Regions from separate parts of the Streptomyces sp. NPDC093085 genome, predicted to be linked through region 2. Evidence: predicted binding sites of a transcription regulator. Region 2 holds the regulator's gene; each other region holds the start of a gene.

Region 1 (10,066 bases), on a different contig from region 2:
GTCATGGCGTTCAAGCAGAACGGCCACCGGAGCGAGATCGGCAAGTTCCTGAACTTCGCGTACGAGGACAAGAACGTCCTGGACTTCGCCGGCCAGTACGACCTGCTGCCGGTCACCTACAGCGCCAACGAGGCGATGCTCGCGGACCCGGAGCACCAGGACCTGAAGACGTTCCTGACGGCGCTGCCCGACTCGGAGCTCTTCCCGTACGGCAAGAACTCGTGGTCGTCGGTGAGCGAGAGCTTCAAGAAGAACATCGGCAAGGCGGTCGAACCGGGCGCGAGCCCCGAGGCGGTCCTGTCCCAGATAGCGAAGGACGCGTCGGCGGCGGAGGCCGCCGAGTAACGTGGAACGACCATGACCACCACCCCACCGCCCGCCAGCACCCCCGGGGCGCCCGAAGCGCCCGGCGCTCCGGAAGTGGCCGAGGCTTCAGAAGCGGCCGAGGCTTCAGACGCGTCCGGTGTCCCGGGGACGCCCGGTCTCTCCGCCCGGGATCGTGCCGTGCTCGCCGTGGAGCGGCGCGGCTGGCCGGGGCCCGGGGCCAAGGAGCGGGAGATCCGCGAACGCCTCGGGCTCTCCCCGACCCGCTACTACCAGCTCCTCAACGCACTGCTGGACGACCCGAGAGCCGCCGAGCACGACCCCGTCACGGTGAACCGGCTCCGCCGCGTACGGGCGGCCCGCCGAGAGCGCTGGTAGCGGCCCTGGTCCACGGCCCGCACGGCCCACGGCCCAGCCGCTCGACCACGCGCCCCTCCCCACCCCGCCCCGCTAGGGTCGACCCCATGGCCACCCAACCGAACTCCCTCCCGAACTCCCTCCCGCAGCCCGCCACCCCCGCCGGAGCCGAGGGCCTGGCCGCGCTCCTCGCCCGCCCCGCCCGCGCCGTCGTCGCGCTCGACTTCGACGGCACGCTCGCCGAGATCGTCCCCGACCCCGAACAGGCCCGCGCCCACCCCCGCGTCCTCCCCGCCCTCACCGCGCTCGCTCCGCGCCTCGCCTCCCTCGTGGTGATCACGGGGCGCCCGGCGGAGGTGGCGGTACGGTACGGCGGCTTCGCCGGGGTACCGGGCCTGGAACACCTCGTCGTCCTCGGCCACTACGGCGCCGAGCGCTGGGACGCCGTCTCCGGTACGGTCCACGCCCCCGTCCCGCACGAGGGCGTCGCCGCCGTCCGCGCCGAACTCCCCGGATTCCTCGCCGGCTCCGGCGCCCCGTCCGGCACCTGGATCGAGGAGAAGGGCCGCGCGGTCGCCGTCCACACCCGCCGCGCCGCCGAACCCCAGGCTGCCTTCGAGGCCCTGCGCGCCCCCCTCACCGCCCTCGCCGCCCGCCACGGCCTGATCGTCGAACCGGGCCGCCTGGTCCTGGAACTCCGCCCCCCGGGCGTCGACAAGGGCGCCGCGCTGCTCTCGTACGTCCGCGAGGTGGACGCCGAGACGGTCCTGTACGCCGGCGACGACCTGGGCGACCTCCCCGCCTACGCCGCCGTCGAGAGCCTCCGCGCCGAGGGCCACCCGGGCCTCCTGGTCGCCAGCGGCACCGAGGTCCCCGACCTCACCACCCGAGCCGACCTCACCCTCCCGGGCCCGGCCGCCCTCGCCGACTTCCTCGCCGCCCTCGTACCGGCGATGCGCTGACCGTGGTTTCCGCCGCGCCTCGGCCCCGTGCCGCGCCTCAGCCCCGTACCCCCCGCAGCGCGTTCAGCTGGTCCAGGAACCAGCGCTGCGGGGGAAGGGCCGTCGCGGCTTCCGCCAGGCGTTTCGCGCGGGCGGTGCGGTCGGGGGCGGGGAGGGTCAGGGCCTCGTGGAGGGCGGTGGCGGTGGCGGTGATGTCGTACGGGTTGATCACCAGCGCGTCCCCGCCCAGCTCGGCGCAGGCGCCCGCCTCCCGGGAGAGGACCAGGGCGCAGCCGCGCTCGGAGAGGACCGGGATCTCCTTCGCGACCAGGTTCATGCCGTCCCTGATGGGGTTGACCAGCGCCACGTCCGCCAGCCGGTACGCGGCCAGCGAGCGGGCGAAGTCGTCCTGGACATGGAGGACGACCGGGGTCCAGCCGGGGGTGGACAGCTCGGTGTTGATCTCCGTGGCGACCCGTTCGACCTCCGCCGTGTATGCGCGGTAGATCTCCAGGTCCTGCCGGGAGGGGTAGGCGAACGCCACATGGACCACGCGCTCGCGCCATTCGGGGTGGTCGGTCAGGAGCTGCCGGTACGCGTGCAGACCGCGCACGATGTTCTTGGAGAGCTCCGTACGGTCCACCCGGACGATCGTCTTCCGGTCGGTCCCCTCCGGGGTCCTGCCGATCTGCTCGCGCAGCGCCGCCATCCGCTCGGCCACATCGGGGCGGTGCGCGCGCTCGCGCAGGAAGTCGCCGTCCGCGCCGAGCCCGTGCACCGCGAGGGCGGTACGGCCGCCGGCCGGGCCCGGGGGCTGCCCTTCGCCGCCGTGGGGGTAGGTGAGGTACGTGTCCCCCGTGGCCTCCCCCGCCGGTCCCGTTGTCGTCAGGCCGCGCCCGGCCAGCACCGCCTCGGCGCACTCCCGGAACGCGTCCGCCCACCGCCGGGTCAGGAACCCCAGCCGGTCCGCCCCGAGCATGCCCAGCAGCAGCCGCTCGGCGATGTCGTCGGGGAGCAGCCGGAAGTACGCGGCCGGGGCCCAGGGCGTGTGCGAGAAGTGGCCGATCCGCAGGTCGGGCCGGAGCGCCCGGAGCAGCCCGGGGACGAGCGCCAGGTGGTAGTCCTGCACCAGCACCGCCGCGCCCTCGGCGGCCTCCTCCGCCAGCGCCTCGGCGAAGGCGCGGTTGTACGCCTCGTACGCGGCCCAGCGCGCCCGGAACTCCGGGCCGAAGGACGGCTCCAGCGGGGTCTGGTAGAGCATGTGGTGGACGAACCAGAGGGTGGAGTTCGCGATGTCGTTGTACGCCGCCGCATAGACCCCCGGGTCGATGCCGAGCATCCGTACCCGCTGCCCGCCGGTGTCCGCCGGGTCGAGGCGGCCCCCCGTACCCCGGACGGCCTCCCGGTCGCCGTCGCCGAGGGCCGCGCAGACCCAGAGGGCGTCGTCACCGGAGCCGATCGCCGACAGGCCCGACACCAGCCCGCCGCCGCCCCGCTTGGCCACCAGGGCGCCGTCCGCGCCCCGGGTGTACGAGACGGGGCCCCGGTTGGACGCCACGAGCACGCGGGCAGCGGGAGCCGGCGGAGGGGTGGACGGTGCGGTCTCCATGCCGCGAAACCTAGCCCGTGCGGGAAACGCTCAAACGTACGGGACGTGTGATGTCCCCGGCTCCTGAGGGGCGCCTGCGTCCGGTCCCGGGCGGCCCCGTGCGAGGCCGCCCGGGACCCGGCGCAGGTCACGCCGCGCGGCGTGCCGGGTACTCGGCGATCTCCCGCATCGGCGGGCGCTCCTCCGTGTCCACCGGGTGTGTGTACGGTACGAAGCCGTCCGCGCCCCGTTCGAACTGGGTGAGCCGGGGCCGCGTCAACGGGCCCCGCTGGAGGCGGAGCTGGGCCGTCCGGTAGATCGCCGCGGCCATCCGCCCCAGCGCCCGGTCGTCCTGGTGGCGGTGGAGCCGTACCCCCACATCGACCTGGGCCAGCGCGTCGAGCCCCACCGTGTGCAGCGCGTCCACCAGCAGGCCCAGCTCCACCCCGTACCCCACCGGGAACGGCAGCCGCTCCAGCAGCGAGCGGCGGGCCGCGTACTCCCCGCCCAGCGGCTGGACGAAACCGGCCAGCCGGGGCCAGTGCAGATTGAGCAGCGGGCGCGCCACCAGCTCGGTCACCCGGCCGCCCTGCGCCGCGACGCCGGGGCCGCCGCCCCTGCCGGGTCCGCTGCCGGGACCCATGCCGGGGCCGCCGCCGGCGGCGGTTCCGTCGGGCGTCGGGTGCAGCGGGCGGTCGTACATCGCCTTCACGAAGTGCACCTCGGGGTCGGTGAGCAGCGGGCCCACGATCCCGGAGACGAAGTCCGGCGAGAACTCCCGCAGGTCCGCGTCGACGAAGCAGACGATGTCACCGCTGGTCACCAGGAGCGACCGCCAGAGCACCTCGCCCTTGCCGGGCAGCGCGGGCAGCCGGGGCAGGATCGCGTCCCGGTGGACCACCCGGGCGCCGGCCGCCGCGGCGACCTCGGCCGTACGGTCGGTGGAGCCGGAGTCGATCACCACCAGCTCGTCCACGAGCCGGATCCGCTCCATCAGCTCGCGCCGTATCACGCCGACGATCGCACCGACCGTGGCCTCCTCGTCGAGCGCGGGCAGGACCACGCTCACCGTGGCGCCGCGCGCCGCCTTCGCCGCCAGGAGCTGTTCGGGCGTACGGTCCGCCGCCGACCAGGAACGCCTGGTCAGCCACTGCTCCACCTCTTCCAGCACCCTGGACACTCCCCTGCTGTGCTTTCCTCGAAAGTGATCCATCTCGCGGTGCGGACGACTATCTCAACCCTCCGCACCTTCGGTTACAGTCTTGAACAAGGCCAGTGACCATCGCATGCCGGGGTGGCGCAGGCCGGACAGACACAACGCGACAGACGTGCGTGACAGACGTACGCGCCAGACATAAACGCACCGGATCCAGCTCCGGTCGCCATAGCGCTCATCCAGAGGGACAGAGGGAACGGCCCGTTGAAGTCCCGGCAACCCTCCCGCCGACCGCGAGGTCACGGTGGGGAAGGTGCCAATTCCGTCTCGTGGCGAAGTACGTCGCGAGGAAGATGAGGAGAAAGGGCCTCGCCATCATGGCTGTGCAGACCGTCCAGAGCGGAACCGACGCCACCGGAAACGGTACGGAAGCGGTCGGAAGCGGTACGGAAGCCGCCGGGAGCACCGGGAGCGCCGGAAACGCCACCATCGATCTCGGGCCCGCCACCGCGCTCTCCTGCCGCGAATGCGGCGAGCGCTTCGGCCTCGGCCCCATCTTCGCCTGTGTGAGCTGTTTCGGGCCGCTCGAAGTCGCGTACGACCTGCCGGGCGGGGACCCCGAGGAGCTGAAGAAGCGCATCGCCGAGGGCCCGGACAACATCTGGCGGTACGCGCCGCTGCTGCCCGTCCCCGCCGACGTCGCCGCCAAGCCGAGCCTCAACCCCGGGTTCACCAAGCTCGTCAAGGCCGACAACCTCGCCCGTGAGCTGGGCATCACCGGCTCGCTCCACATCAAGGACGACTCCGGCAACCCGACGCACTCCTTCAAGGACCGCGTCGTGGCCATCGCCGTCGAGGCGGCCCGCGCCTTCGGCTTCACCACCCTCTCCTGCTCCTCCACCGGCAACCTGGCCGGCGCCGTCGGCGCCGCCGCCGCCCGGGCCGGCTTCCGCTCCTGCGTCTTCATCCCGCACGACCTGGAGCAGGGCAAGGTCGTCATGGCCGCGGTGTACGGGGGCGACCTGGTCGGCATCGAGGGCACGTACGACGACGTCAACCGCTTCTGCTCGGAGCTGATCGGCGACCCGCTGGGCGAGGGCTGGGGCTTCGTCAACGTCAACCTGCGGCCGTACTACGGCGAGGGCTCCAAGACCCTCGCGTACGAGATCTGCGAGCAGCTCGGCTGGCGGCTGCCCGACCAGATCGTCATCCCGATCGCCTCCGGCTCCCAGCTCACGAAGATCGACAAGGGGCTGCGGGAACTGATCAAGCTCGGTCTGGTCGAGGACAGGCCGTACAAGATCTTCGGCGCCCAGGCCCAGGGGTGCTCGCCGGTCTCCACCGCCTTCAAGGCCGGGCACGACGTCGTACGGCCGCAGAAGCCGGACACCATCGCCAAGTCCCTGGCGATCGGCAACCCGGCCGACGGCCCGTATGTGCTGGACATCGCGCGGCGCACCGGCGGCGCGGTGGAGGACGTCGACGACGAGCAGGTCGTGGACGCCATCAAGCTGCTCGCGCGGACCGAGGGCATCTTCGCCGAGACCGCGGGCGGGGTGACCGTCGGCGTGACGAAGAAGCTCATCGAAACCGGTCTGCTCGACCCGTCGCTCACCACCGTCGTCCTCAACACCGGGGACGGGCTCAAGACGCTGGACGCCGTGGCCCCGACGACCGGCCCCTCCGCGACCATCCGCCCGAGCCTGGACGCGTTCCGCGCCGCGGGGCTCGCGGGTGCGGGTGGCGAGGGCGCGGCGGCGGGCTGACGGCCGTACGGTTGCCCGGAACTTTCCGTTCCGGGCGATCCGGAGGACTCGTACCCCCGTACGAGGGGCACGCTGTACGACGTTGTGCGCGTGCCACCTGATCGTCCGCTCTCCGCACGCAGACCCGCCCCACTTCGCAGAAAGGTTCACCACCATGAGCGTCAAGGTCCGTATCCCCACCATCCTCCGCACCTACACCGGTGGCCAGGCCGAGGTCCCCGCGGAGGGCACGACCCTCTCCGAGGTCATCCAGTCGCTGGAGGCCAACCACCCGGGCATCTCGGGGCGGGTCCTGGACGACGACGGCAAGCTGCGCCGCTTCGTCAACGTGTACGTGAACGACGACGACGTCCGTTTCGAACAGGGCCTGGAGACCGCGACCCCGGCGGGCGCGGGCGTCTCCATCATCCCGGCGGTCGCCGGCGGCTGACGCGTGCCCGGGACGCCGTGATGTGCGTTCTGTGACGGAATCGGTCCTCTCCGCAAGAGAAGCGGAGGGGACCGTTCTACATGGTTGAGCACGGTAGAGTAGGGGAACGCCCTCCCCTTCCTCCCCTGTCGGCCGCTCGGAACGCGAGCGAGAACGCGACAAGATGAGGGCAAAGTCCTGGTGCCTTTCGCGGCGTACGTACGCTTTGCCCGGCCCGACTTGCCCCGGAGCGTGGTGTATTCAGCGCTATGCGTGTTCGGCCACGCCCAGATTTCTCGTCCGATTGACCTGTTGCAGAGGGCAGTTGGGCAGATACATTCAGCCGCGGTCGACGCGTTCCGGCGCGAAGTATGGCCCCCTGTAAGGGCCAGTAATAGGGGAGTTGGCATGGCTCAGGGCACCGTCAAGTGGTTCAACGCGGAGAAGGGCTACGGCTTCATCGCGGTCGACGGTGGTGCGGATGTATTCGTCCACTACAGCGCGATTCAGATGGACGGTTACCGCACCCTTGAAGAGGGTCAGCGAGTGGAGTTCGAGATCTCGCAGGGCCAGAAGGGTCCGCAGGCGGACATGGTCAAGCTCGCCGTCTGATCCCGGCGCGATCGGCCACCGACGCATCTGCACGCACTCACGCATGTGGGGCCCGCATCCGACACGGATGCGGGCCCCACATGCGTGTGCCCCCCTCAAGTAGACGCTTGCACTCTAAGGTGCCGAGTGCTAATTATTGGCGTTAGCACTCTCCGAGTGAGAGTGACAACTGAGGACCGGGTCGGTGAGGCCCCGAGGGCTGGTGGAGCAATGAACCACCGGCGCTCAGGCCGTCCGTCGCGGGCGCCAGCGCGGTCCGGAGCCTTCACCCCCGTCCGGGAGGACCACTTCACATGGCCAAGATCATCGCGTTCGACGAGGAGGCACGGCGCGGTCTTGAGCGCGGTATGAACCAGCTCGCCGACGCTGTCAAGGTCACCCTTGGCCCCAAGGGCCGCAACGTCGTCCTTGAGAAGAAGTGGGGCGCCCCCACGATCACCAACGATGGTGTCTCCATCGCCAAGGAGATCGAGCTTGAGGACCCGTACGAGAAGATCGGCGCCGAGCTGGTCAAGGAAGTAGCCAAGAAGACGGACGACGTCGCCGGTGACGGCACGACGACCGCCACCGTCCTCGCCCAGGCGCTCGTCCGCGAGGGCCTGCGCAACGTCGCGGCCGGCGCCAACCCGATGGCCCTCAAGCGCGGCATCGAGAAGGCCGTCGAGGCCGTCTCCGGCGCCCTGCTGGAGCAGGCCAAGGACGTGGAGACCAAGGAGCAGATCGCTTCGACCGCCTCCATCTCCGCCGCCGACACCCAGATCGGCGAGCTGATCGCCGAGGCCATGGACAAGGTCGGCAAGGAAGGCGTCATCACCGTCGAGGAGTCGCAGACCTTCGGCCTTGAGCTTGAGCTCACCGAGGGCATGCGCTTCGACAAGGGCTACATCTCGGCGTACTTCGCCACGGACATGGAGCGTATGGAGGCGTCGCTCGACGACCCGTACATCCTGATCGCCAACTCCAAGATCGGCAGTGTGAAGGACCTCCTTCCCCTGCTGGAGAAGGTCATCCAGTCCGGCAAGCCGCTCCTGATCATCGCCGAGGACGTCGAGGGCGAGGCCCTGTCGACCCTGGTCGTCAACAAGCTCAAGGGCACCTTCAAGTCCGTCGCCGTCAAGGCCCCGGGCTTCGGTGACCGCCGCAAGGCGATGCTGAACGACATCGCCATCCTCACCGGCGGCACGGTCATCTCCGAGGAGGTCGGCCTCAAGCTGGAGAACGCCGGTCTCGACCTGCTCGGCCGCGCCCGCAACGTCACCATCACCAAGGACGAGACGACCATCGTCGACGGTGGCGGCGACAGCGAGCAGGTCGCGGGCCGCGTGGCCCAGATCCGCGCCGAGATCGAGAACAGCGACTCGGACTACGACCGCGAGAAGCTCCAGGAGCGCCTGGCGAAGCTGGCCGGCGGCGTGGCCGTCATCAAGGCCGGTGCCGCGACCGAGGTCGAGCTCAAGGAGCGCAAGCACCGCATCGAGGACGCGGTGCGCAACGCCAAGGCCGCCGTCGAGGAGGGCATCGTCGCCGGTGGTGGCGTGGCCCTGCTCCAGGCGTCCTCGGTCTTCGAGAAGCTGGAGCTGACCGGCGACGAGGCGACCGGCGCGCAGGCCGTCAAGCTCGCGCTGGAGGCCCCGCTCAAGCAGATCGCCGTCAACGGTGGCCTTGAGGGCGGCGTCGTCGTCGAGAAGGTCCGCAACCTGGCGGTCGGCCACGGCCTGAACGCCGCGTCCGGCGAGTACGTCGACATGATCGCCGAGGGCATCATCGACCCGGCGAAGGTCACGCGCTCCGCGCTCCAGAACGCCGCGTCGATCGCCGCGCTGTTCCTCACCACCGAGGCCGTCATCGCCGACAAGCCGGAGAAGGCCGGCGCGGCCCCGGCCGGCGGCGGCATGCCGGGCGGTGACATGGACTTCTGATCCCCTCGCGGATCAACCGTCCTGACCGACCGGGGGCGGCACCCCTCATCACGGATGAGGGGTGCCGCCCCCGGGCTTTTCCGTGGACGGCGACGGTAAGGATGTGCCCGGTCCACGACACCTAAAGGGTGTGGAGACGTTGAAGACCGGGAGCGACCGTGACCGCGCCGCGCGGTTCACGGCCTTGTATGTTCGTGACCACCCGCGTGTGTTCGCCTTCGTGCACCGGAGGTCGGGGGAGCGGGCGGCGGCCGAGGAGCTGACCGCCGAGGTGTTCCGTACCGCCGATGCGCGTCAAAACCCTGATCAGGAACGCCAATCCGGTCCCGCCCCCGAAGCCCGGAGCGCTCTCCCCCCGCGCCGCCGCCGAACTGGCCGCGCTGGCCGGGCAGGCGGAGAGTCCGGCCGGTGGGCGGTCCGGCGGGCAGGGCGACCGGGGGGCGGACCGGCCCCGTACGACCGTGGTGGCCGGCCGTCCGTCCCTGCGTGGCTTCCTGCTGACCGCCGCCGCGTGCGGGGTCGCCGTCGTCGTCGGGGGCGCCGCCCTCCTGCTGGCCCCGGGCGGTCCGGCCGACTTCGCGGACACCGGGGGCGGGCCCGGCCAGATCGTCATCGACCAGCCGTACTACGAGACCACGGCGCGGCTGGAGGGCGCCGCGCGGGTGATCGTACGGGTGGAGCTCGGCCCCGGCCGCGCCGAGAACCCCGATGACCCCGAGGGCACCGGCGGGCTGCCCATGACCGTCGCGGCGGCGCGGGTGGTGGCGACCGGGAAGGGCACGGTCCCGGGCCGCTCGATCGAGGTGGCGTACATGACCCCCGGCACGGGACCCGAGACCCCCGGTCTCACGGCGGGCCGGGAGTACGTCCTGCTGCTGAAGGAGGACGACGACGGGCGCTATGGCCTCGTGAACACCACCCAGGGGTGGTACGGCATCGATGCCACCGGCCGGCGGGCGGTCCCCGGGAAGGAGAACGGCGTGGCCCTGTCGCC
Region 2 (10,066 bases):
TCCGAACCGGGGCCGTTCAGAAAGATGATCGGAATGTCCTTGGCCCGGTCGATCCGCTTGATCCGGTACGCGGTCTCGAAACCGTCCATGCCCGGCATCCGCACGTCCAGCAGCACCAGCGCGAACGGCCGGTCCGCCAGCGCGGCCAGCGCCTCCTCGCCCGAACGCGCCCGTACCAGCGGTTCGTCCAGCGAGGCCAGGACCGCTTCGAGCGCGATGAGGTTGTCCTCCATGTCGTCCACGAGCAGGATCCCCGCGCGCTCCGTGCTGACCACACTGCCGTTCATGTGCCGATCATCCTTCTTGCTCCGCGTTCGGCCTACGTCTTTCGGCCAGCCAGGCAAGAATGCTCGGTCCCGAGGGGTTTCGCAGGCGGTTCCGCTTCTTTGCTCCGCCGTCCGCGCCACCCACCGCGCCACCCCTCCCGTACAGGCCCTCCGCACGGGCACATCCCGCTGTCAAGACCCGGGGGCGAACTCCGCTGACTTCCCTGACTCGGTGCGTAGGATTGGCCGCCGTCTGTCACTCTGTCGGGATCGTAAGCGGCACAACGCCAGAACCCGGATCAGGAGCCGCAGTGGGGCCCATTCCGATCCCGCGTGCATCCCGTCACCGTCCGGCACCCAAGGTGCCGTTACGGAGGGACACGCGGTCCATCTCCCGTACCAGCCTTCCCGGCGACTCGCTCGCCCCGTCCGCCGCCCGCCGTTACACGCGCGGGGTGCTCGCGGAGTGGGCCGCTCTCGGCCTGCTCACCACCTGTACGTTCTGCCAGGGCCGGGGGGACGCCCGGGGGGACGACCCGGGGGACCGCTGTCCGCCCGGCCGGCACAGCACCGATCTCCTCGCGGACGACACCGTCCTCATCGTCGACGAACTCGTCACCAACGCGGTCGTCCACGCCGGTACCACCGTCGACCTGTTCTTCCGGCTCGAACTCCCCTCGGACGACCCCACCCACGAGATCGTCGACGAGGGCATCGACGAGATCGCCGGTGACATGCCAGGGGAGTCCGGGTCCGAGGACCCGGGCGAGGAGGTGTCCGGCGAGACGCCCGCGCTGGTCCTCGAAGTCTCCGACCGCCACCCCGCGCGGGCCGTCCAGGGGGAGCCGTACGGGCCGCCGCCGGCCGGGGTCCCCGAGTACGGGCGCGGGCTCCAGCTCGTCTCCGCGCTCGCCGAACGCTGGGGCATCACCTACCGCGCCGGCCGCAAGACCGTCTGGGCCCGGCTCCCGCTGGACGGCAGGGAGCCGGAGCGCGGCGCGGCGGAGCCGGAGAGCGCGGAACCGGAACCCGGCTTACGGGACCCCGCCGAGCCGGACCACGGGCGAGCCGCCGAGCCCGGGGACGGCGCGGGGACTCCCCGGGGCAGCGACCCGTACGGCGACCCGTACGGCGACCCGTACGGCGACCCGTACGGCGGCCCGTACGGCGCCGAGCCGCCGTCCCCGCACCCGCTTCCTGCGGTCCGGCGTACGGTCCGCGACGACCCCGCGTGGGACGGGCAGGGCGCGCTCTCCTTCCTCGCGGAGTCCTCCGAACTCCTCGCTGGGCAGCTCGACGAGGACCTGGTGGCGGCCCTGGCCGGGCAGCTCCTGGTGCCACGGCTGGCCGACTGGTGCGCGGTCTGGCTGTACGTCCAACCCGACGGCGCGGGCCCGGCGGGCCCCTCACGGCTCGCCCGCGTCTGGCACGCCGACGAGTCCCGGATCGAGCCGCTGCGCACGGTGCTGGAGAAGGAGCCCCCGACGCTCCCGACGGAGGTACGGGGCACGCCGTTACGGGTGGCGTGGCCGGGCTCGGAGGGACCCATCGGGGGTGGAACCCCCGTCGAGGGCGGCGGCCCGGCCGGGGTGGGTGACCCGGTCCCGATGGACGGTCCCGACCGTGGCCCCGTCGGGGGTGGCCGCCCCGTCGTGGCGGAGGGGGCGGAGGGGGCGGCGCTCGCGTGCCGGCTCGTCGCGAACGGGCGCGCCCTCGGGACGCTCCTGCTCGGCCGCGTCGGGGAGGACGCGGTCCCGGGCGAGGTGGTCTCCCTGGTCGAGGACTTCGCCCGGCGGGTCGCCCTCGCCGTGGACGCGGCGCGCCGCTACACCCGCCAGGTCACCATCAGCCGGGTCCTCCAGCGCGGGCTGCTCCCCACCCAGGTGGCGCGGATACCGGGCATCGCCAGCTCCCTCGTCTACGAGCCGAGCGGCGAGGGACTGGCCGGCGGCGACTTCTACGACGTCTTCCCCTGCCCGCCCGGCGACCGCTGGTGCTTCATGCTCGGCGACGTCCAGGGCAGCGGCCCCGAGGCCGCCGTCGTCACCGGCCTCGCCCGCCCCTGGCTGCGGCTGCTCGCCCGCGAGCACGGGGTCGGCGCGGTCCTCGACCGGCTCAACCGGCTGCTGCTGGACGACGCGACCGAGGCGTCCGAGGCGGCGTCCCTGATGGCCGTCGTGGCGGCGGGCGGGCCCGAGGCGCCGCCCGACGCGCTCGCCGGCCCCGCCGGGCCGCCGGAGGCCCGCCAGGCGCGCTTCCTGTCGCTGCTCTACGGCGAGCTGGTGCCGCTGCCGGAAGGCCAGGGGGTACGGTGCACCCTCGCCAGCGCCGGGCACCCGCTGCCGCTGCTGCTCCGCCCGGACGGCACCGTGCGGACCGCCGCCGAGCCACAGGTGCTGCTCGGGGTGATGGAGTCCGTCGCGTACGAGAGCACCACCTTCACCCTGGAGCCCGGGGACACGCTGCTCTGCGTCACCGACGGGGTCACGGAGCGCCGCTCGGGCCGCCGCATGCTGGACGACGGCGACGGGCTCGCGCGGGTGCTGGAGGGGTGCGTGGGGCTGCCGGCGCACGGAGTGGCGGAACGAATACGCCACGCGGTCCACGCCTTCGCCGACACGCCCCCACGGGACGACCTGGCGCTGCTGGTGCTCCAGGCGGAGTGAGCGGGGACGGGCGTACGGGGCGTACGGGGCGGAGCGCGGCCCGGGGGAGGGAGGCGGGGCCAGGGAGGCGGGGCCAGGGCCGGAGCGCGGTGGGCCCGTACGACCGCCCCTTACGCGTGCCTGTACGACCGCCCCCGTACGACCGCTCCGTAAGACCCCACCCCACCCCGCTCCGCCCGCCGGCGTACCCCGCCCGTCGCATCCGCCGGTCCGCCTCGCCCCACGCATACGGGACACTGGGGGCATGCCTTCCGCACTGCCCGACGGTGACCCCATGCCCGAGACCGGAGCGCTGCCCCGGACCGCCCTGGCGGGGGCGGCGGACCGGCCGCTCGGCTTCTATCTGCACGTTCCGTACTGCGCGACCCGCTGCGGCTACTGCGACTTCAACACCTACACCGCGACCGAGCTGCGCGGCTCCGGCGGGGTGCTGGCCTCCCGCGACAACTACGCCGACACCCTCGCCGACGAGATCAGGCTGGCCAGGAAGGTCCTCGGGGACGACCCGAGGCAGGTCCGTACGGTCTTCGTCGGCGGCGGCACCCCGACCCTGCTCGCCGCCGACGACCTCGTACGGATGCTGGGGGCCGTCCGCGACGAGTTCGGCCTCGCGGACGACGCGGAGATCACCACGGAGGCGAACCCGGAGTCCGTGGACCCGGCGTACCTCGCCGCCCTCCGCCAAGGCGGCTTCAACCGGATCTCCTTCGGAATGCAGAGCGCCAAGCCGCACGTCCTGAAGGTCCTGGACCGTACGCACACCCCGGGGCGCCCCGAGGCGTGTGTCGCGGAGGCCCGCGCCGCCGGGTTCGACCACGTCAACCTCGACCTGATCTACGGCACGCCGGGGGAGAGCGACCGCGACTGGCGCGAGACGCTCGCGGCGGCGGTGGGCGCCGGCCCCGACCACATCTCGGCGTACGCGCTGATCGTCGAGGAGGGCACCGGGCTCGCCCGCCGGATCCGGCGCGGCGAGGTCCCCATGACCGACGACGACGAGCACGCGGACCGCTACCTCATCGCGGACCAGCTCCTCGCCGAGGCGGGCTTCACCTGGTACGAGGTCTCCAACTGGGCCACCACCGAGGCAGCCCGTTGTCTGCACAACGAGTTGTACTGGCGCGGCGCGGACTGGTGGGGCGCGGGCCCCGGCGCGCACAGCCATGTCGGGGGCGTGCGGTGGTGGAACGTGAAACACCCCGGCGCGTACGCCCAGGCGCTCGCGGAGGGCCGCTCCCCGGGCGCGGGCCGCGAACTCCTCACCGAGGAGGACCGCAGGGTGGAGCGCATCCTGCTGGAGCTCCGCCTCGCCGACGGCTGCCCCCTGTCCCTCCTCCGCCCGGCCGGCCTGACCGCCGCCGCCCGCGCCCGTGCCGACGGCCTCCTCGCCCCCGGGCCGTACGCGGCGGGCCGCGCCGTCCTCACCCTGAAGGGCCGCCTCCTGGCCGACGCCGTCGTCAGGGACCTGGTGGACTGATCACTCCCTGGGGTGAATCCCGGCGGATCGGGGGGCGGCTGCTTACGCTGGTTTCCTACCCTGCCGCTAACAGAAGCGGCGGAATGTGGAGGTTCACGGAGATGACCGCTGTGGATGAGCGACCGATCACCGACACCGCCGCCGAACGGCGCCAGAGCCTCGAAACCGACTTCGCGCGGCTTGAGGTTTCCAAGGCGGTCAAGGCGGAACTCCTCAGGGGCGAAATCGTGATGATGGCCGGGCCCGACTGGGTCCATAACTTGATCGTTCTGTTCGTAGAGCGACAGATTCCGCTCGACAACTGGTACCCGGTCCAGACTCAGGACCTCTCGATCCCCGGCGAGTCGACCCAGCCGCAGCCGGACCTCGTCGTGGTGGAGCACGGCGCCTTTGACGGCCCCGGTCATCTTGTCCCTGCTCCGGCCGTCACTCTGGTGCTTGAGGTGGTCTCCAAGAGCAGCATCGACCGCGACTACGGCGTCAAGCGTTCGATCTACGCGGCAGGCCGTATTCCCGTTTACCTGATCATCGATCCGATGGCGGCGCACTGTGTCCTGCTCACCCAGCCCAGGGGCAGCGGGGAGGAGGCGGACTACCAGGTGGAGCGGACCTCCAAGTTCGGAGAACCACTGCCCCTCGACATGCTCGGGATCAACTTGGACACCACCAGGTTCGGGACGCTTCCGCCGATCAGGACGCACCGCCGACCGTGACGAAGTCGATCAGCTCCTCCACCCGGCCCAGCAGCGCGGGCTCCAGGTCCCGGTAGGTGTGGACCCGGGAGAGGATGTGCTGCCAGGCCGCGCCGGTGTTCTCCGGCCAGTGCAGGGCGCGGCAGACGCCCGTCTTCCAGTCCTCGCCCCTCGGGACCTTCGGCCAGGCGTCGATGGCGAGCGAGGACGGTTTCACGGCCTCCCAGACGTCGATGTACGGGTGGCCCACGACCAGGACATCGGGGCCGGTGACCGACGCGGCGATACGGGACTCCTTCGAGCCGGGGACGAGATGGTCGACCAGGACGCCCAGGCGGGCGTCGGGGGCCGGGGCGAACTCGGCGACCACGGACGGAAGATCGTCGATGCCGCCCAGGTACTCCACGACCACGCCCTCGATGCGCAGGTCGTCGCCCCAGACCTTCTCGACCAGCTCCGCGTCGTGCCGGCCCTCCACATAGATCCGGCCCGCCCTCGCCACCCGGGCGCGGGCGCCGGGGACCGCGACCGAGCCGGAGGCGGTACGGGCCGGACCGCCCCCGGAAGCGCCCCCGCGCGCCGGGCGCGGGCGGACCAGGGTCACCGGGCGGCCCTCCAGCAGGAAGCCGCGCGCCACCATCGGGAAGACGCGGTGCTTGCCGAAACGGTCCTCCAGGGTGACCGTCGGCCCCTCCGCGCTCTTCTCGCACCGGATCACCGCGCCGCAGAACCCCGTGGTCACCTCCTCGACCACCAGATCCGGCTCGGCGGGGACCTCCGGCGCGGGGGTGGACTTCTTCCACGGGGGCGTCAGATCGGGGCTGTAGCTGCGCATGGGCCCGACGATATGCGGGCGTAAGCGGCCGGGGCTACGACGGCGCCCCCGACCCGCCGAACTGTTCGGCCAGCGCCGCGCGTTGCGCCCGTACGAACGCCGCGTCGACCACCGCCCCGTGCCCCGGCACGTACACCGCCCCCTCGCCGCCCAGCGCCAGCAGCCGGTCCAGGGCGGCCGGCCACGCCTCCGGGACCGCGTCCCGGCCCGCCTGCGGGGCGCCCGACTCCTCCACCAGGTCGCCGCAGAAGACCACCGGCGACGCCCCCGGGAGCCCCGGCCGCGCGCCCGAGGCCACCGGCCCCGCGCCCGGGACCAGCGCCGCCAGGTCGTGCGCCGTGTGCCCGGGGCCCGCGTTCACCAGCACCACCCGCTGCCCGCCGCCCAGGTCCACCGTCACCTCCTCCCCGTCCCCGGCCCCGACCTCGTGCCCGGGGAGCACCAGGCGGGCCACCGCCGCCCGCGCCGCCGCCTCCGGCACGCCCTCCCGTACCGCCTCCGCACAGAGCTCCTCCGCGCCCGCCCCCGCCAGCAGCTCCGCCATCCCCGCCGCCCCGTACACCGCCGCCCCCGGGAACGCCACCGTCCCGAGCACATGATCGAAGTGCGGATGGCTCAGTGCGACATGGGTCACCCGCCGCCCGCCCAGCAGCGCCCGTACCGGCACCGCGAGTTCGACCCCCTCCGCCGGGGAAGACCCCGTGTCGTACAGCAGCGCACCCCCCTCCCCGCACACCAGACCGACCGTCGCGTCCCACCCCGGCAGCCTTCTGCGGCCCACTCCGGGAGCCAGCCGCTCCCACCCGTGCTCTTCCCAACGGACGTCCATACCGGGACGCTACGGGAGACCACTGACAATCGGCGCCGGATCCGCCGGGTACCGTGGTCGGCCGACCTTGCTCGGGGCGCACCTCACGGCCGTACACTGAACCGGTGGGCGCTGGCACTCGCCGGAAGCGAGTGCCAAGGCGGCCGGCCGGACGACCGGCGGGGCGGGCAGTGCGAACGCCCCGGCGGGCACGGGACGACGGACGAGACGGACGACATCGGGAGGTGTGCGCCATGCTCAGCGAACGCAGGCTCGAGGTGCTGCGGGCGATCGTCCAGGACTACGTCGGCACGGAGGAGCCCGTCGGCTCCAAGGCCCTCACCGAGCGGCACAAGCTCGGTGTCTCACCGGCGACCGTGCGCAACGACATGGCGGTGCTGGAGGACGAGGGCTTCATCGCCCAGCCGCACACCAGCGCCGGGCGCATCCCGACCGACAAGGGCTACCGGCTCTTCGTCGACCGGCTGGCCGGGGTCAAGCCCCTCTCCCTGCCGGAGCGCCGCGCCATCCAGAACCTGCTCGACGGCGCCGTCGACCTCGACGACGTCGTGGCCCGTACGGTACGGCTGCTCGCGCAGCTCACCCGGCAGGTGGCCGTCGTCCAGTACCCCTCGCTGACCCGCTCGACGGTGCGGCATGTGGAGCTGCTGGCCCTCGCGCCCGCCCGGCTGATGCTCGTCCTGATCACGGACACCGGACGGGTCGAGCAGCGCATGGTCGACTGCGCGGCACCGTTCGGCGAGACCTCCCTCGCGGATCTGCGGGCCCGGCTCAACAGCCGGATCGTCGGACGCCGCTTCACGGATGTCCCGAGGCTCGTGCAGGACCTGCCCGACTCCTTCGAGCAGGAGGACCGGGGCACCGTCTCGGCGGTCCTCGCGACCCTGCTGGAAACCCTGGTCGAGGAGACCGAGGAGCGGCTGATGATCGGCGGAACCGCCAACATCACCCGCTTCGGACACGATTTCCCCCTGACCATCCGGCCGGTGCTGGAGGCGCTGGAGGAGCATGTGGTGCTCCTCAAGCTGCTCGGCGAGGCCGCGGACCCCGGCATGACCGTACGTATCGGGCACGAGAACGCCCACGAGGGCCTCAACTCCACGTCCGTCGTCGCGGTCGGCTACGGTTCGGGCGACGAGGCAGTCGCCAAACTCGGCGTGGTCGGACCGACCCGCATGGACTACCCCGGAACGATGGGAGCGGTACGCGCAGTGGCACGTTACGTCGGACAGATCCTGGCGGAGTCGTAAGTGGCCACGGACTACTACGCCGTACTCGGCGTACGCCGCGACGCATCTCAGGACGAGATCAAGAAGGCATTCCGCAGGCTCGCGCGCGAGCTGCACCCGGATGTCAACCCCGATCCCAAGACGCAGGAGCGGTTCAAGGAGATCAACGCCGCCTACGAGGTGCTGTCGGACCCGCAGAAGAAGCAGGTCTACGACCTCGGCGGCGACCCGCTCTCGGCGGGCGGCGGTGGCGGCGCGGGCGGCTTCGGCGCCGGCGGCTTCGGCAACTTCTCGGACATCATGGACGCGTTCTTCGGGACCGCGTCCCAGCGCGGCCCGCGCTCGCGGACCCGGCGCGGCCAGGACGCGATGATCCGGCTGGAGATCGACCTCAACGAGGCGGCCTTCGGCACGACCAAGGACATCCAGGTCGACACCGCGGTCGTCTGCACCACCTGCTCCGGCGAGGGCGCGGCCCCCGGCACCGCCGCCCAGACCTGCGACATGTGCCGCGGCCGGGGCGAGGTCTCCCAGGTCACCCGCTCCTTCCTGGGCCAGGTCATGACCTCGCGGCCGTGCCCGCAGTGCCAGGGCTTCGGGACGGTCGTCCCGACCCCGTGCCCCGAGTGCGCCGGCGACGGACGGATCCGCTCGCGCCGTACGCTCACCGTCAAGATCCCCGCGGGCGTCGACAACGGCACCCGGATCCAGCTCGCGGGCGAGGGCGAGGTCGGCCCGGGCGGCGGCCCCGCCGGGGACCTGTACGTGGAGATCCACGAGGTCCCGCACACGACGTTCCAGCGGCGCGGCGACGACCTGCACTGCACGGTGACCATCCCGATGACGGCGGCGGCGCTCGGCACGAAGTGCCCGCTGGACACGCTGGACGGCATGGAGGAGATCGACGTACGGCCCGGCACCCAGTCCGGCCAGTCGATCCCGCTGCACGGCCGGGGCATCACCCACCTGCGCGGCGGCGGCCGGGGCGACCTGATCGTCCACGTCGAGGTGATCACCCCGACCAAGCTCGACCCGGAACAGGAACGCCTCCTCCGCGAACTGGCCCAGCTCCGTGGCGAGGAACGGCCCACGGGCCAGTTCCAGCCAGGGCAGCAGGGGCTGTTCTCGCGGTTGAAGGACGCGTTCAACGGGCGGTAGGCCCGGCGGCCCCGGCCGCTGGGGACCGTGTCCCTCCGTACACCGGCCGAGGGCCCGGGAGTTGCCCGTAAGGGGCCCCGGGCCCGTGGCCGGAAGAGGCCGATTCGGAGGTGCCGTCGTGGGCATGGCACCATGCGTGCATGTCCACCGCACTGACCGATCTCTGCCGGTATCCGATCGTGCAGGCCCCCATGGCGGGCGGCGCCTCCTGCCCGAAGCTCGCCTCGGCCGTCTCCGAGGCCGGGGGACTGGGATTCCTCGCCGCCGGTTACAAGACGGTCGACGGCATGTACGAGGAGATCAAGCAGCTCCGGGGCCTCACCGGCCGCCCCTTCGGCGTCAACCTCTTCATGCCGCAGCCGCGCTACGCCGACCACGCGGCCGTCGAGGTCTACAGCGAGCAGCTCGCCGGTGAGGCCGCCTGGTACCAGACCCCGCTCGGTGACCCCACGACCGGGTGGGACGACGCGTTCGAGGCCAAGACCGCGATCCTGCTCGACGACCCCGTGCCGGTCGTCTCGTTCACCTTCGGCTGCCCGAACCGGGCCACCCTCGACGCCTTCGCCAAAGCCGGTACGTACACCGTGGTCACCGTCACCACGCCCGAGGAGGCCCAGACCGCCCAGTGGTCCGGCGCCGACGCCGTCTGCGTCCAGGGCATCGAGGCCGGCGGCCACCAGGGCACCCACCGTGACGACCCGGCCACGGACGGCGCCGGTATCGGGCTGCTCTCGCTGATCGCGCAGGTCAAGGACGCCGTCCAGCTCCCCGTCATCGCCACGGGCGGCCTCATGCGCGGCGGCCAGATCGCCGCCGTCCTCGCGGCGGGCGCCGACGCCGCCCAGCTCGGCACCGCGTTCCTGGTCTGCCCCGAGTCCGGCGCCAACGCCCTGCACAAGCAGGCCATGACCAAC
Region 3 (10,066 bases), on a different contig from region 2:
GTCGGAACGCGCCCCCGGAAGGACGCTAACCTCTCCCCAATGATCACTGGAATGATCACCCGTCGGCCCTTGCCGCCCGCCCCGCCGCCCGAGGACGAACCGGCCTGGCCCGACGAGGCGGCCCTGCTCGCGGAGCGGGCCACGGCCCTGGCGGAGCTGACCCGGCGCGGGCTCGGGGTGGCGCGGCTGCTCGGGCTCTGGCTGCTGGCGGGGGCCGCCGCCCTCGGGTGGGCGTGTGTCGCGCTCGCGGTCCAGAGCCTCGGCGAGACGGGCTTCGACCCCGTGGGCGGAGCGGTGGCCCTCTTCCTCGCCGCGCTCCTGCTGATACCCGCGGCGGTCGGGTTCGGCTTCTGGCTCCACCGGGGCGCCGTCATCCGGCAGCGGCTCACCGCGTGGGCGGAGCTGACCGACGAGCCGGCGGCCGACGAACGCGCCCTGGCCCACAGCAGGTCGGTGCTGTGGCTGCTGCCCTCGGTGGTGCTCTCCCCGGCGGGGGCCGGGGTGATCGGCGTCGCACTGGCCGAGGCCTCGTCCCGTGAGACCGCGGTGAGCGGAACGGCGTACCAACTCGGCCTGGGCGCGACGATCCTGCTCACGGGCGCCGTGGGGATCGCCCAGGCGCTCACCCAACGCCACTGGGCGGTCCGCCTCCGCCCCCGGCTCCCGCCCCGCCCGCGCGGCGGCGCGCACCGCTGAGGCGCGCATCGCCGACGCGGTTCGTACGGCGACGGTCTTATCCTGAAGAGAACGTATGCGCCATTCAGGTGCGAGGGGGCGGCGGATGGACTGGCTCTGGTGGATTTTCGTCTTCTTCATCGTCGGCGGCTTCGGCTGGGTGGCCGACACCGGAAGGACCGCGCTCAGGACCCGGCATGAACGGAAGATGCAGCGCCTGCAACTGGCCGAGCACGAACGCCAGGCCGAACGGGAGGCCCTGGAGGTGGCCCAGAAACCCCCGGAGCCGGTCTGCGGCTGCTCCCACCACCTCGCCAAGCACGACCGCCAGGGCAAGTGCCATGAGGACGTGGAGATCCCGACCGAACTGGACGAGAACAAGAAGCCCCTCAAGTACGAACTGCGCCAGTGCAACTGCCAGCAGTACGTAGGCCCCCAGCCCCTCTCCCGGATCTACGCCGACGAACTCACCGACCTCGGCTGACCGCCTCACCGCCGGGGACCGGCGTCGGGTGGCCCAGGAGCATGGTGGGGGCTCCTGCCGCGCGGGTCAGGAAGACGGTGGCCGTGTTGGGGCCCTTGAGTTTGAGGCGGCGGCGGAGTTCCTCCGGTTCCACCGCCGAGCCGCGCTTCTTCACCGTCAGGACGCCCACCTCGCGGTCGCGGAGCAGGGCCTTCAACTTCTTGAGGTTGAAGGGGAGTTCGTCGGTGATCTCGTAGGCGGTGGCGTACGGGGTGGGGTGCGCGCCGTCGGTGGTGATGTACGCGATCGTCTCGTCGATCAGGCCGCCCGCGATCTCCTCGGCGACCTCCGCGACCAGATGGGCCCGGATGACGGCGCCGTCCGGTTCGTACAGGAAGCGGCCCACCGGGCGGACCGGGGGGTCGGGAAGGCCGCGGCCCATGAGGGTGACGGGGGGTCTGCCGGGGGCGAGGAGGGTGGCGCGGCGGGTGTCCGGGGTGGTGGGGGCGGTGTCCGGGGTGGCGCGGCGGGTGTCCGGGGTGGTGGGGGTGGTGCGGGGGAGGTGCCAGAGGACCGCCTCCTTGACGTCGCCGCCGTCCGAGATCCATTCGGCCTCGAACCCCTCGGGGATCAGCTCGTGCGGGATGCCCGGGGCGATCTTGATCGCGCCCGCGCCGGCGCCGCGTACCGCCTCCACCGCCCAGGAGAGCGGGGGCGAGTAGGCCTCGGGGTCGAAGATCCGGCCCCGGCCGCCGCGCCGCGCCGGGTCGATGAAGAGCGTCCCGGCGTCGGTGAGGTCGTACGTGCGGACGTCCGCCCGGGTGACCTTCGCGGGCGGGGCGTCGGGGGCCAGGGTGGCCAGGTTCGTCCGGGCCATCTCGCAGGTCGGCGGGTCGAGATCGACGGCGGTGACGGCGAAGCCCGCCCGCGCCAGCTCGATCGCGTCACCGCCGATGCCGCAGCACAGGTCCGTGACCCGGGGCGCGCCCCCGTCGTCGCCGGTCGGGGGTACGAGGGTCCGGAGCCGCGCTGCCCGGTAGGCGGCGACCGAACGGCGCGTGGCCTGCTCGACGCCGTTCGGCGTGAAGTACATGCGGTACGCGTCCGCCGCGCCGAACTTCGCCACCGCCCGCTGGCGCAGCCGCGCCTGTGCGAGCGCCGCCGAGACCAGCTCGGCCGGATGGTCACGGCGCAGCCGGGTCGCGAGGGCCAGTTCGCCGGCCGGGTCGTGGTGGCGCAGCTCGGCGAGGAGCGCCTGGCCCTCGGGGGAGAGCAGGGGCGCCAGCGACGAGGAGGCGGGGGAGGAGGGGGAAGCGGGGGTGCGGGCGGTCACCTGGCCCATTGTGGGCCAGGAGAGGGACCGTACGCGCCGGGCGGCGGTGTCGGCCGGGCGGGGACGGCGCCCGCTGACAGGATGCGGCACCATGCAGCTAGTAGGAAAAAAGGAACAAAAGGCAGCAGAGGGAGCGCCCGTGGCGGCGCCCCGCACCCGCCGCACTCCCCACCGCACGCCCCGGCGCACCCGGCAGTGCGCCGTCTTCCTGACGGCGCTGCTCGTCGCCGCGGCCGGCTCGGCGTGCGGCTCCGGTGAAGGCTCCGGGGGAAGCTCCGGCGAAGGCGCGGGCAACGGCGCGCACGGCCGGTCGGCGGCCCCCGGCGCACCCGGCGCCCGCGAGGAGGGCGGCGCTGGCACCCTCTCGTACGCCGAGCAGACGCGCCGCTCGCAGGCCGCGCGCGCCGTCGCGGCGAAGAAGTGGGGGCTCGCGAGCACCCCCCTCCCCGCGCCCCCGCCCCCCGCCGTCAAGCCGGAGATCACCAACCGCAAGGGCTTCGAGATCACGGACGAGGAGGAGGGCGAGAACCTGCCGCCCGTCTTCACCACCGTCCCCGTCAAGGACCGCGTCGTCTTCCTGACGATGGACGACGGCTCCGAGAAGGACCCCGACCTGCTGCGGATGATGACCGAGCTGAAGATCCCGTACACGGCCTTCCTCAGCGACTACGTCATCAACGACAACTACGGCTACTTCAAGGAGATGCAGGACCGGGGGGTGACCATCCAGAACCACACCCTCAACCACCCCTACCTGCCGGGACTCTCCTACGAGGAGCAGCGCACCGAGATCTGCGACCAGCAGGACAAGCTGGAGAAGCGGTACGGGAAGCGGCCCACCCTCTTCCGGCCGCCCTACGGCAACTACAACCACGACACGCTGCGCGCCGCCAAGAGCTGCGGGGTGCGCGCCGCGCCGCTGTGGACGGCCGAGGCGTACCCCGACCACATGGAGTGGCGCGAGTGGGACCGGGACCTGCACCCCGGGGACATCGTGCTGACGCACTTCCGGGGCCGGGACGACTGGAAGGGCACCATGCCCGACATGATCCGGCAGGTGATGAAGGTGATCACGGACAAGGGGTACGCCGTGGCCAAGCTGGAGGACTACGTATGACCCCCGCGCACCGGCCGCTGGGGTCCGCCCTGGCCGGAGTGGTGGCGGCCGGTGCGCTCCTGACCGCCGGCTGCGCGCCGTCGGCCGACCCGCTCGACCCCATCGAACGCCTCGGCCGCAAGGCGGCGCACCTGCCCGCCGTCCCCGCTGCCCCCGTGGCCCCGGCGGAACCGGCTGCCCCCGTGGCCCCGGCGCCCGCCCCGGCCCCGGTCTCCCGCGCGGTCGCCGTCGTCCACCGCGTACACCCGGAGCACGCCCGTACCCATGCTCGAACTCCCGTACGTACACAGGTGTGGGACGACAGCGGAACGAACCCCTCGTCCCTCCCGTTTCCCTGTCGGAGAGACGCGCCGCGCCCATCCGTATTGGCACTCCGCTTGACCGAGTGCTAATCGCGGTCATAGTGTCGTCTCTGGCACTCCCCACTGGAGAGTGCCAAGCGCGACTGACGGATCCGGCACCCGCGACGACGGGTCCCAAGGGCGCCACCCTCAGACAGTTAACCCCGTGAGATCTCCGAAGGGGGAGGTCGGATCGTGACGACCGCCAGCACCAAGGTTGCCATCAAGCCGCTTGAGGACCGCATCGTGGTCCAGCCGCTCGACGCCGAGCAGACCACGGCCTCTGGCCTGGTTATCCCGGACACCGCCAAGGAGAAGCCCCAGGAGGGCGTCATCCTGGCCGTGGGCCCGGGCCGCTTCGAGAACGGCGAGCGGCTTCCGCTCGACGTCTCCGTCGGCGATGTCGTTCTGTACAGCAAGTACGGCGGCACCGAGGTGAAGTACAACGGCGAGGAGTACCTCGTCCTCTCGTCCCGCGACGTGCTCGCGGTCATCGAGAAGTAACTCACCCAAGATTTACTTTTGTTTGTGAGCCGCGCCCCTGGCCCTCCCCGCGAACGCCGGGCGGACAGGGGCGCGACTCATGTGAGAGGACAGAGAAGCTCCCATGGCGAAGATCCTGAAGTTCGACGAGGACGCCCGTCGCGCCCTTGAGCGCGGCGTCAACAAGCTTGCCGACACGGTGAAGGTGACGATCGGCCCCAAGGGCCGCAACGTCGTCATCGACAAGAAGTTCGGCGCCCCCACCATCACCAACGACGGTGTCACCATCGCCCGCGAGGTCGAGCTGGACGACCCGTACGAGAACCTGGGCGCCCAGCTCGTCAAGGAGGTGGCGACCAAGACCAACGACATCGCGGGTGACGGCACCACCACCGCCACCGTGCTGGCCCAGGCGCTGGTCCGCGAGGGCCTGCGCAACGTCGCCGCCGGTGCCTCCCCGGCCGCCCTGAAGAAGGGCATCGACGCCGCGGTCAAGGCCGTCTCCGACGAGCTGCTCGCCACCGCCCGTCCGATCGACGACAAGTCCGACATCGCCGCCGTCGCCGCGCTCTCCGCCCAGGACGAGCAGGTCGGCGAGCTCATCGCCGAGGCGATGGACAAGGTCGGCAAGGACGGTGTCATCACCGTCGAGGAGTCCAACACCTTCGGGCTCGAACTGGACTTCACCGAGGGCATGGCCTTCGACAAGGGCTACCTGTCCCCGTACATGGTGACCGACCAGGAGCGTATGGAGGCCGTCCTCGACGACCCGTACATCCTGATCCACCAGGGCAAGATCGCCTCCATCCAGGACCTGCTCCCGCTTCTGGAGAAGGTCATCCAGGGCGGTGGCTCCAAGCCGCTGCTGATCATCGCCGAGGATGTCGAGGGCGAGGCGCTCTCCACCCTCGTGGTGAACAAGATCCGCGGCACGTTCAACGCGGTCGCCGTCAAGGCGCCCGGCTTCGGTGACCGCCGCAAGGCCATGCTCGGCGACATCGCCACCCTCACCGGTGCGACCGTCATCGCCGAGGAGGTCGGCCTCAAGCTCGACCAGGCCGGTCTGGACGTGCTGGGCACCGCCCGCCGCGTCACCGTCACCAAGGACGACACGACCATCGTCGACGGCTCCGGTGCCGCCGACGAGATCACCGGCCGCGTCAACCAGATCAAGGCCGAGATCGAGACCACGGACTCCGACTGGGACCGCGAGAAGCTCCAGGAGCGCCTCGCGAAGCTGGCCGGCGGCGTCTGCGTGATCCGCGTCGGTGCCGCCACCGAGGTGGAGCTCAAGGAGAAGAAGCACCGTCTGGAGGACGCCATCTCCGCGACCCGCGCCGCGGTCGAGGAGGGCATCGTCTCCGGTGGTGGCTCCGCCCTGGTGCACGCCGCCAAGGTGCTGGAGGGCAACCTCGGCAAGGACGGCGACGAGGCCACCGGTGTCGCGGTCGTCCGCCGCGCCGTGGTCGAGCCGCTGCGCTGGATCGCCGAGAACGCCGGCCTGGAGGGGTACGTCATCACCTCGAAGGTGGCGGACCTGGACAAGGGCAACGGCTTCAACGCCGCCACCGGCGAGTACGTCGACCTGGTGAAGGCCGGCGTCATCGACCCGGTCAAGGTGACGCGCTCCGCCCTGGAGAACGCCGCTTCCATCGCCGCGCTGCTCCTCACGACCGAGACCCTGGTCGTCGAGAAGCCGGCCGAGGAGGAGCCCGAGGCGGCCCACGGCGGTCACGGCCACAGCCACTGACGCCACGGGACATGCCGGGTGCGGGGCCGTCCCCGTACGTACGGATGTCACCCCCGGCGCACGGACATCCGCAGGGAGGTCCGTACGTACGGAGGTACGCACGACGCCGAGGCCCGGTGTCCCCACGGGGGCGCCGGGCCTCCGGCATGTCCGTACGTACGGTGCGGTCGCGCGGTCCCGGCCGGGCGCCGTCCGCCGTCAGGAGCCGCCCCGGCCCTGGTGCTGCGGGCCGAACTTGTGGCCCATCTTCGACGTGACCCCGCCGAGCACCGAACGCGGCGTCAGCTTCGCCGCCCCCATCAGCGCCTTGTACCGCGGATCCGGTACGGACACGGTCTTCCCGCGCGCCAGGTCCGCCAGCGCGGCCGTCACCAGCTTGTCCGCGTCCAGCCACATCCACGCCGGGATGTTCCCGGTGTCCAGACCGGCCCGGTCGTGGAACTCGGTCCGTACGAAACCGGGGCAGAGCGCCATCAGCCGTACCCCCGACCCCGCCAGATCCCGCGCCGCCCCCTCGGTGAACTGCACGACCCACGCCTTCGACGCGCCGTACGTCCCGCGCGGGACGAACGCGGCGGCCGACGCCACATTGACGACACCGCCCCGCCCGCGCGCCTTCATCCCGCTCACCCCGGCCGACGTCAGCCGCAGCACCGCCTCGCAGTGCACCTTCAGCATCATCAGCTCGTCGGCCATCGACACATCGAGGAACCGGCCCTTGCTGCCGAAGCCCGCGTTGTTGACCAGCAGGTCCACCGAGTGCTTACGGTCCGAGAGCCGCTTCTCCACCGCCTCGATCCCGCTGTCGGCCGACAGGTCGGCGGTGAGCACCTCGGCCTCGATGCCGTGCAGATCGTGGAGTTCGGTGGCCTCGTCCCGCAGGCGCTCGGTGTCGCGGGCCACGAGCACGAGGTTGTGCCCGTCCGCCGCCAGCCGCCGTGCGAAGGCGGCGCCGATGCCCGCGGTCGCGCCGGTAATCAGAGCAGTCGTCATACGCGCACGGTAATGCCTGCGCCGGGAAGCCCCCGGAGCCGTCCCCCTTCCCGGCGCTTCCCGCCGCCGCCCGCCGCTCCCCGGGCTACTCCCCGGACTTCCCGGACGTCCCGTGCTTCGCCACGTACTCCCGCGCGGTCCGCAACTCCTCGCCGTGCAGCGCCTCTCCGGCCGCCAGCACCCTCGGCAGCAGCTCCCGCTCCGTCGTGGAGGCGCGGAACGCGAGGCTCACCGTCACGTCGTGGTCGGGGCGGTGGACCACCTCGATCGGATCGCCCGCCCGAATCTCCCCCGGAGTGATGACCCGCAGATACGCGCCGGTCACCGCCGCGCGGGTGAACCGCCGGACCCAGCCGGTCTCGCCCAGCCACGCCTGGAACGTACGGCACGGGATCCGTCCGCTCGTCGTCTCCAGCACCACCTCGGAGCCGATCCGCCAGCGCTCGCCGATCCGCGCGCCGGTGATGTCGAGGCCCTGGGTGGTCAGATTCTCGCCGAAGGCCCCGTTCGCGAGGGGGCGCCCCAGCTCGCGCTCCCAGAAGTCGAGATCCTCGCGCGCGAAGGCGTAGACGGCCTGGTCGGTGCCGCCGTGATGACGCAGATCGCAGACCGAGTCGCCCAGCAGCCCGCTCGCCCCCACCCCCTTGGGCCCCGGATCGGCCACCTGGACGGGGCCCTCGGCGGGGCGCTTGTCGATCCCCGTGGCGCCACCGGGCGCGTCGGTGTACTCCACGGCCTTCGGCTGTCCCACATTCACGGTCAGAAGCTTCATACCCGCCTACGCTAATCGGGCCCGGTGCGGACGTCGTGGTGATTTCCCGGAGGGGATCCCGCGGGGAACGCTCGCGGGACAGTGCCGCCCGCAGGGGAGTTGCAGAAACGTTTCTTTCCACAGTGGACGCGGTGCCGGATCAGTCGTCGTGGTGCCGTACCGCGGACGAGGGCGCCACCGAGTGGCCGGCGGAATGACCGGTGGAATGGCCGCCGGAATGACCGGCGGAATGACCGCTGGTGGAGTGGCCGCCGGAGTGGGCCGCGGAATGCGTGGTGATCAGCCGGGTGCGCGCCCGTCCCATCAGCTCCTCGCGCTCGTCCTCGGTCAGTCCGCCCCACACGCCGTACGGCTCCCTCACCGCCAGCGCGTGTGCCGCGCACTCCGCGCGGACCGGGCACCGCATGCACACCTCTTTCGCCGAGTTCTCGCGCGCGCTCCGTGCCGCGCCTCTTTCCCCCTCCGGGTGGAAGAAGAGCGAACTGTCCACCCCGCGGCAGGCCGCGAGGAGCTGCCAGTCCCACAGATCTGCGTTCGGTCCGGGAAGGCGGGAGAAATCTGCCATTGCTCATGTCCCCTTGAAACCGTGCTGAGGCGGATCCGGGCCGCTTGGACGCCGGGCGTGCGCCGGGTGCGAGCCCAGCGCGTACCCGCTCCGGTGCTCCCGACGGTACATCTACTATGTAAGTAGATGTAAATATGACTCATTGCGAATCTAGCTACAGACACCACCAAAAGTGAAGAAAAGCCGCTAAATGGGGCATGACTCCGATCGGGTAGCGCATGGACGCGCTCCCGCTCTGCTCCGTGTGCGCCCCCTTACGGGGAGTGCCGAACCGGGCTCGTGGACCCGTAACTCTTTCGAGTGACCGTCGTTGAAGGTGCGAGGCGGTTGAGAGAATGAGCGATCGGGCACATGTCCGAGAGCGTCAATCGCACAGGTGACGACATGTACCAGCCTGGAGGCTCAAGGTGACGCGCACTAGCTGCGGAGGACGGTCATGACATCCGTCCTCGTCTGCGACGACTCCCCGCTTGCCCGAGAGGCGCTCCGCCGCGCGGTCGCGACCGTGCCCGGCGTCGAGCGCGTGACGACCGCGGCCAACGGCGAGGAAGTCCTCCGCCGCTGGGGCGCCGATCGGTCGGATCTCATTCTGATGGACGTACGGATGCCCGGGCTCGGCGGTGTGGAGACCGTCCGCCGGCTGCTCTCGGCCGACCCCGGGGCCCGCATCATCATGCTCACGGTCGCGGAGGATCTGGACGGCGTCGCGCTCGCGGTCGCCGCCGGGGCCCGCGGCTATCTGCACAAGGACGCCTCGCGCGCCGAGTTGCGCGCGACGGTGACCCAGGCGCTCGCCGACCCGACCTGGCGGCTCGCCCCGCGCCGGCTCCGCTCCGCCGAGATGGGCGCGGCGCCCACGCTCACCGCGCGGGAGATCCAGGTGCTCGAAGGCATGAGCCACGGCCGCTCCAACGCGGAGATCGGCCGAGAGCTGTTCCTCTCGGAGGACACGGTCAAGACGCACGCCCGGCGCCTCTTCAAGAAGCTCGGCGCCTCGGACCGCGCGCATGCGGTGGCGCTCGGCTTCCGCTGGGGTCTGGTCCGCTGACCTGCGGCGACCCCCTTCGCCGCGCCGCGCCCCGCCCGCGCGGCCGGCCCCGGTGCTCCGCCCGCCGACGACGCACGGCGGCGGGCGGCCCAGCGGTCCCCCGGGCGGGTTCCCGGGGTGGTTCCGGGGCGTTCCGCAGGGAAATTCCCCGCCGGAGAGGGGGCGTTTTCGGCGTCGCGAGCGGCGCTTTCCGGGCGCCTGGTGAGGCAAACGTACGCCCGTACACACCCGTTTCCCGCGCTATGCCGCATCCTTGAGATGTGGACCTCCACGGGGACGAGTCGGACGAGCGCGAGGGGAGAGCGCAGGGAATGAGTTCTGCCGCACCCGCTCATAACGCTTCAGTGCACAACTACGGACGCGGTGCCACCGAGCATCAGGCGCCAAGGCACCATGGACCGATGCGCGAAGACGAGCCCACGGTGATCGGTGCGCTCGTTCACCGCGCCGTCGACGGGGACGAACGGGCAACCCACGATCTGCTCGCCCGCGTCCACCCGCTCGCGCTGCGCTACTGCCGTACGCG

Evidence for each region. The regulator HrcA, encoded in region 2, represses chaperone genes, less so after heat shock. The targets are predictions, from matches to a motif close to TTNGCACTCNGNNNNNCNGAGTGCNAA.
Region 1: the regulator HrcA is predicted to act here: its motif matches at 7,296-7,322, upstream of groL (chaperonin GroEL).
Region 3: the regulator HrcA is predicted to act here: its motif matches at 3,954-3,980, upstream of groES (co-chaperone GroES).

The regions. Positions count from the first base shown of each region.
Region 1 is NZ_JBFBFB010000005.1:232,505-242,570, reverse strand. It holds gene AB0O07_RS17585 (extracellular solute-binding protein) at 1-345, shown strand, start outside; gene AB0O07_RS17580 (DUF3263 domain-containing protein) at 358-702, shown strand; gene otsB (trehalose-phosphatase) at 789-1,643, shown strand; gene AB0O07_RS17570 (trehalose-6-phosphate synthase) at 1,681-3,231, opposite strand; gene AB0O07_RS17565 (glucosyl-3-phosphoglycerate synthase) at 3,359-4,381, opposite strand; SAM riboswitch class I at 4,599-4,726, shown strand; gene thrC (threonine synthase) at 4,720-6,132, shown strand; gene AB0O07_RS17555 (ubiquitin-like small modifier protein 1) at 6,287-6,562, shown strand; gene AB0O07_RS17550 (cold-shock protein) at 6,950-7,153, shown strand; gene groL (chaperonin GroEL) at 7,447-9,072, shown strand; gene AB0O07_RS17540 (hypothetical protein) at 9,360-10,066, shown strand, end outside.
Region 2 is NZ_JBFBFB010000012.1:34,664-44,729, reverse strand. It holds gene AB0O07_RS27265 (response regulator) at 1-287, opposite strand, end outside; gene AB0O07_RS27260 (ATP-binding SpoIIE family protein phosphatase) at 1,001-2,932, shown strand; gene hemW (radical SAM family heme chaperone HemW) at 3,177-4,409, shown strand; gene AB0O07_RS27250 (Uma2 family endonuclease) at 4,511-5,122, shown strand; gene AB0O07_RS27245 (DUF3097 domain-containing protein) at 5,100-5,936, opposite strand; gene AB0O07_RS27240 (MBL fold metallo-hydrolase) at 5,971-6,765, opposite strand; gene hrcA (heat-inducible transcriptional repressor HrcA) at 6,999-8,015, shown strand; gene dnaJ (molecular chaperone DnaJ) at 8,016-9,152, shown strand; gene AB0O07_RS27225 (nitronate monooxygenase) at 9,293-10,066, shown strand, end outside.
Region 3 is NZ_JBFBFB010000009.1:201,102-211,167, reverse strand. It holds gene AB0O07_RS24330 (hypothetical protein) at 1-29, shown strand, start outside; gene AB0O07_RS24325 (hypothetical protein) at 40-696, shown strand; gene AB0O07_RS24320 (hypothetical protein) at 782-1,159, shown strand; gene AB0O07_RS24315 (class I SAM-dependent methyltransferase) at 1,143-2,480, opposite strand; gene AB0O07_RS24310 (polysaccharide deacetylase family protein) at 2,563-3,588, shown strand; gene AB0O07_RS24305 (hypothetical protein) at 3,579-3,854, opposite strand; gene groES (co-chaperone GroES) at 4,125-4,433, shown strand; gene groL (chaperonin GroEL) at 4,537-6,162, shown strand; gene AB0O07_RS24290 (SDR family oxidoreductase) at 6,361-7,155, opposite strand; gene AB0O07_RS24285 (MOSC domain-containing protein) at 7,241-7,927, opposite strand; partial or broken gene AB0O07_RS24280 (WhiB family transcriptional regulator) at 8,175-8,492, opposite strand; gene AB0O07_RS24275 (response regulator transcription factor) at 8,929-9,540, shown strand; gene AB0O07_RS24270 (sigma-70 family RNA polymerase sigma factor) at 9,942-10,066, shown strand, end outside.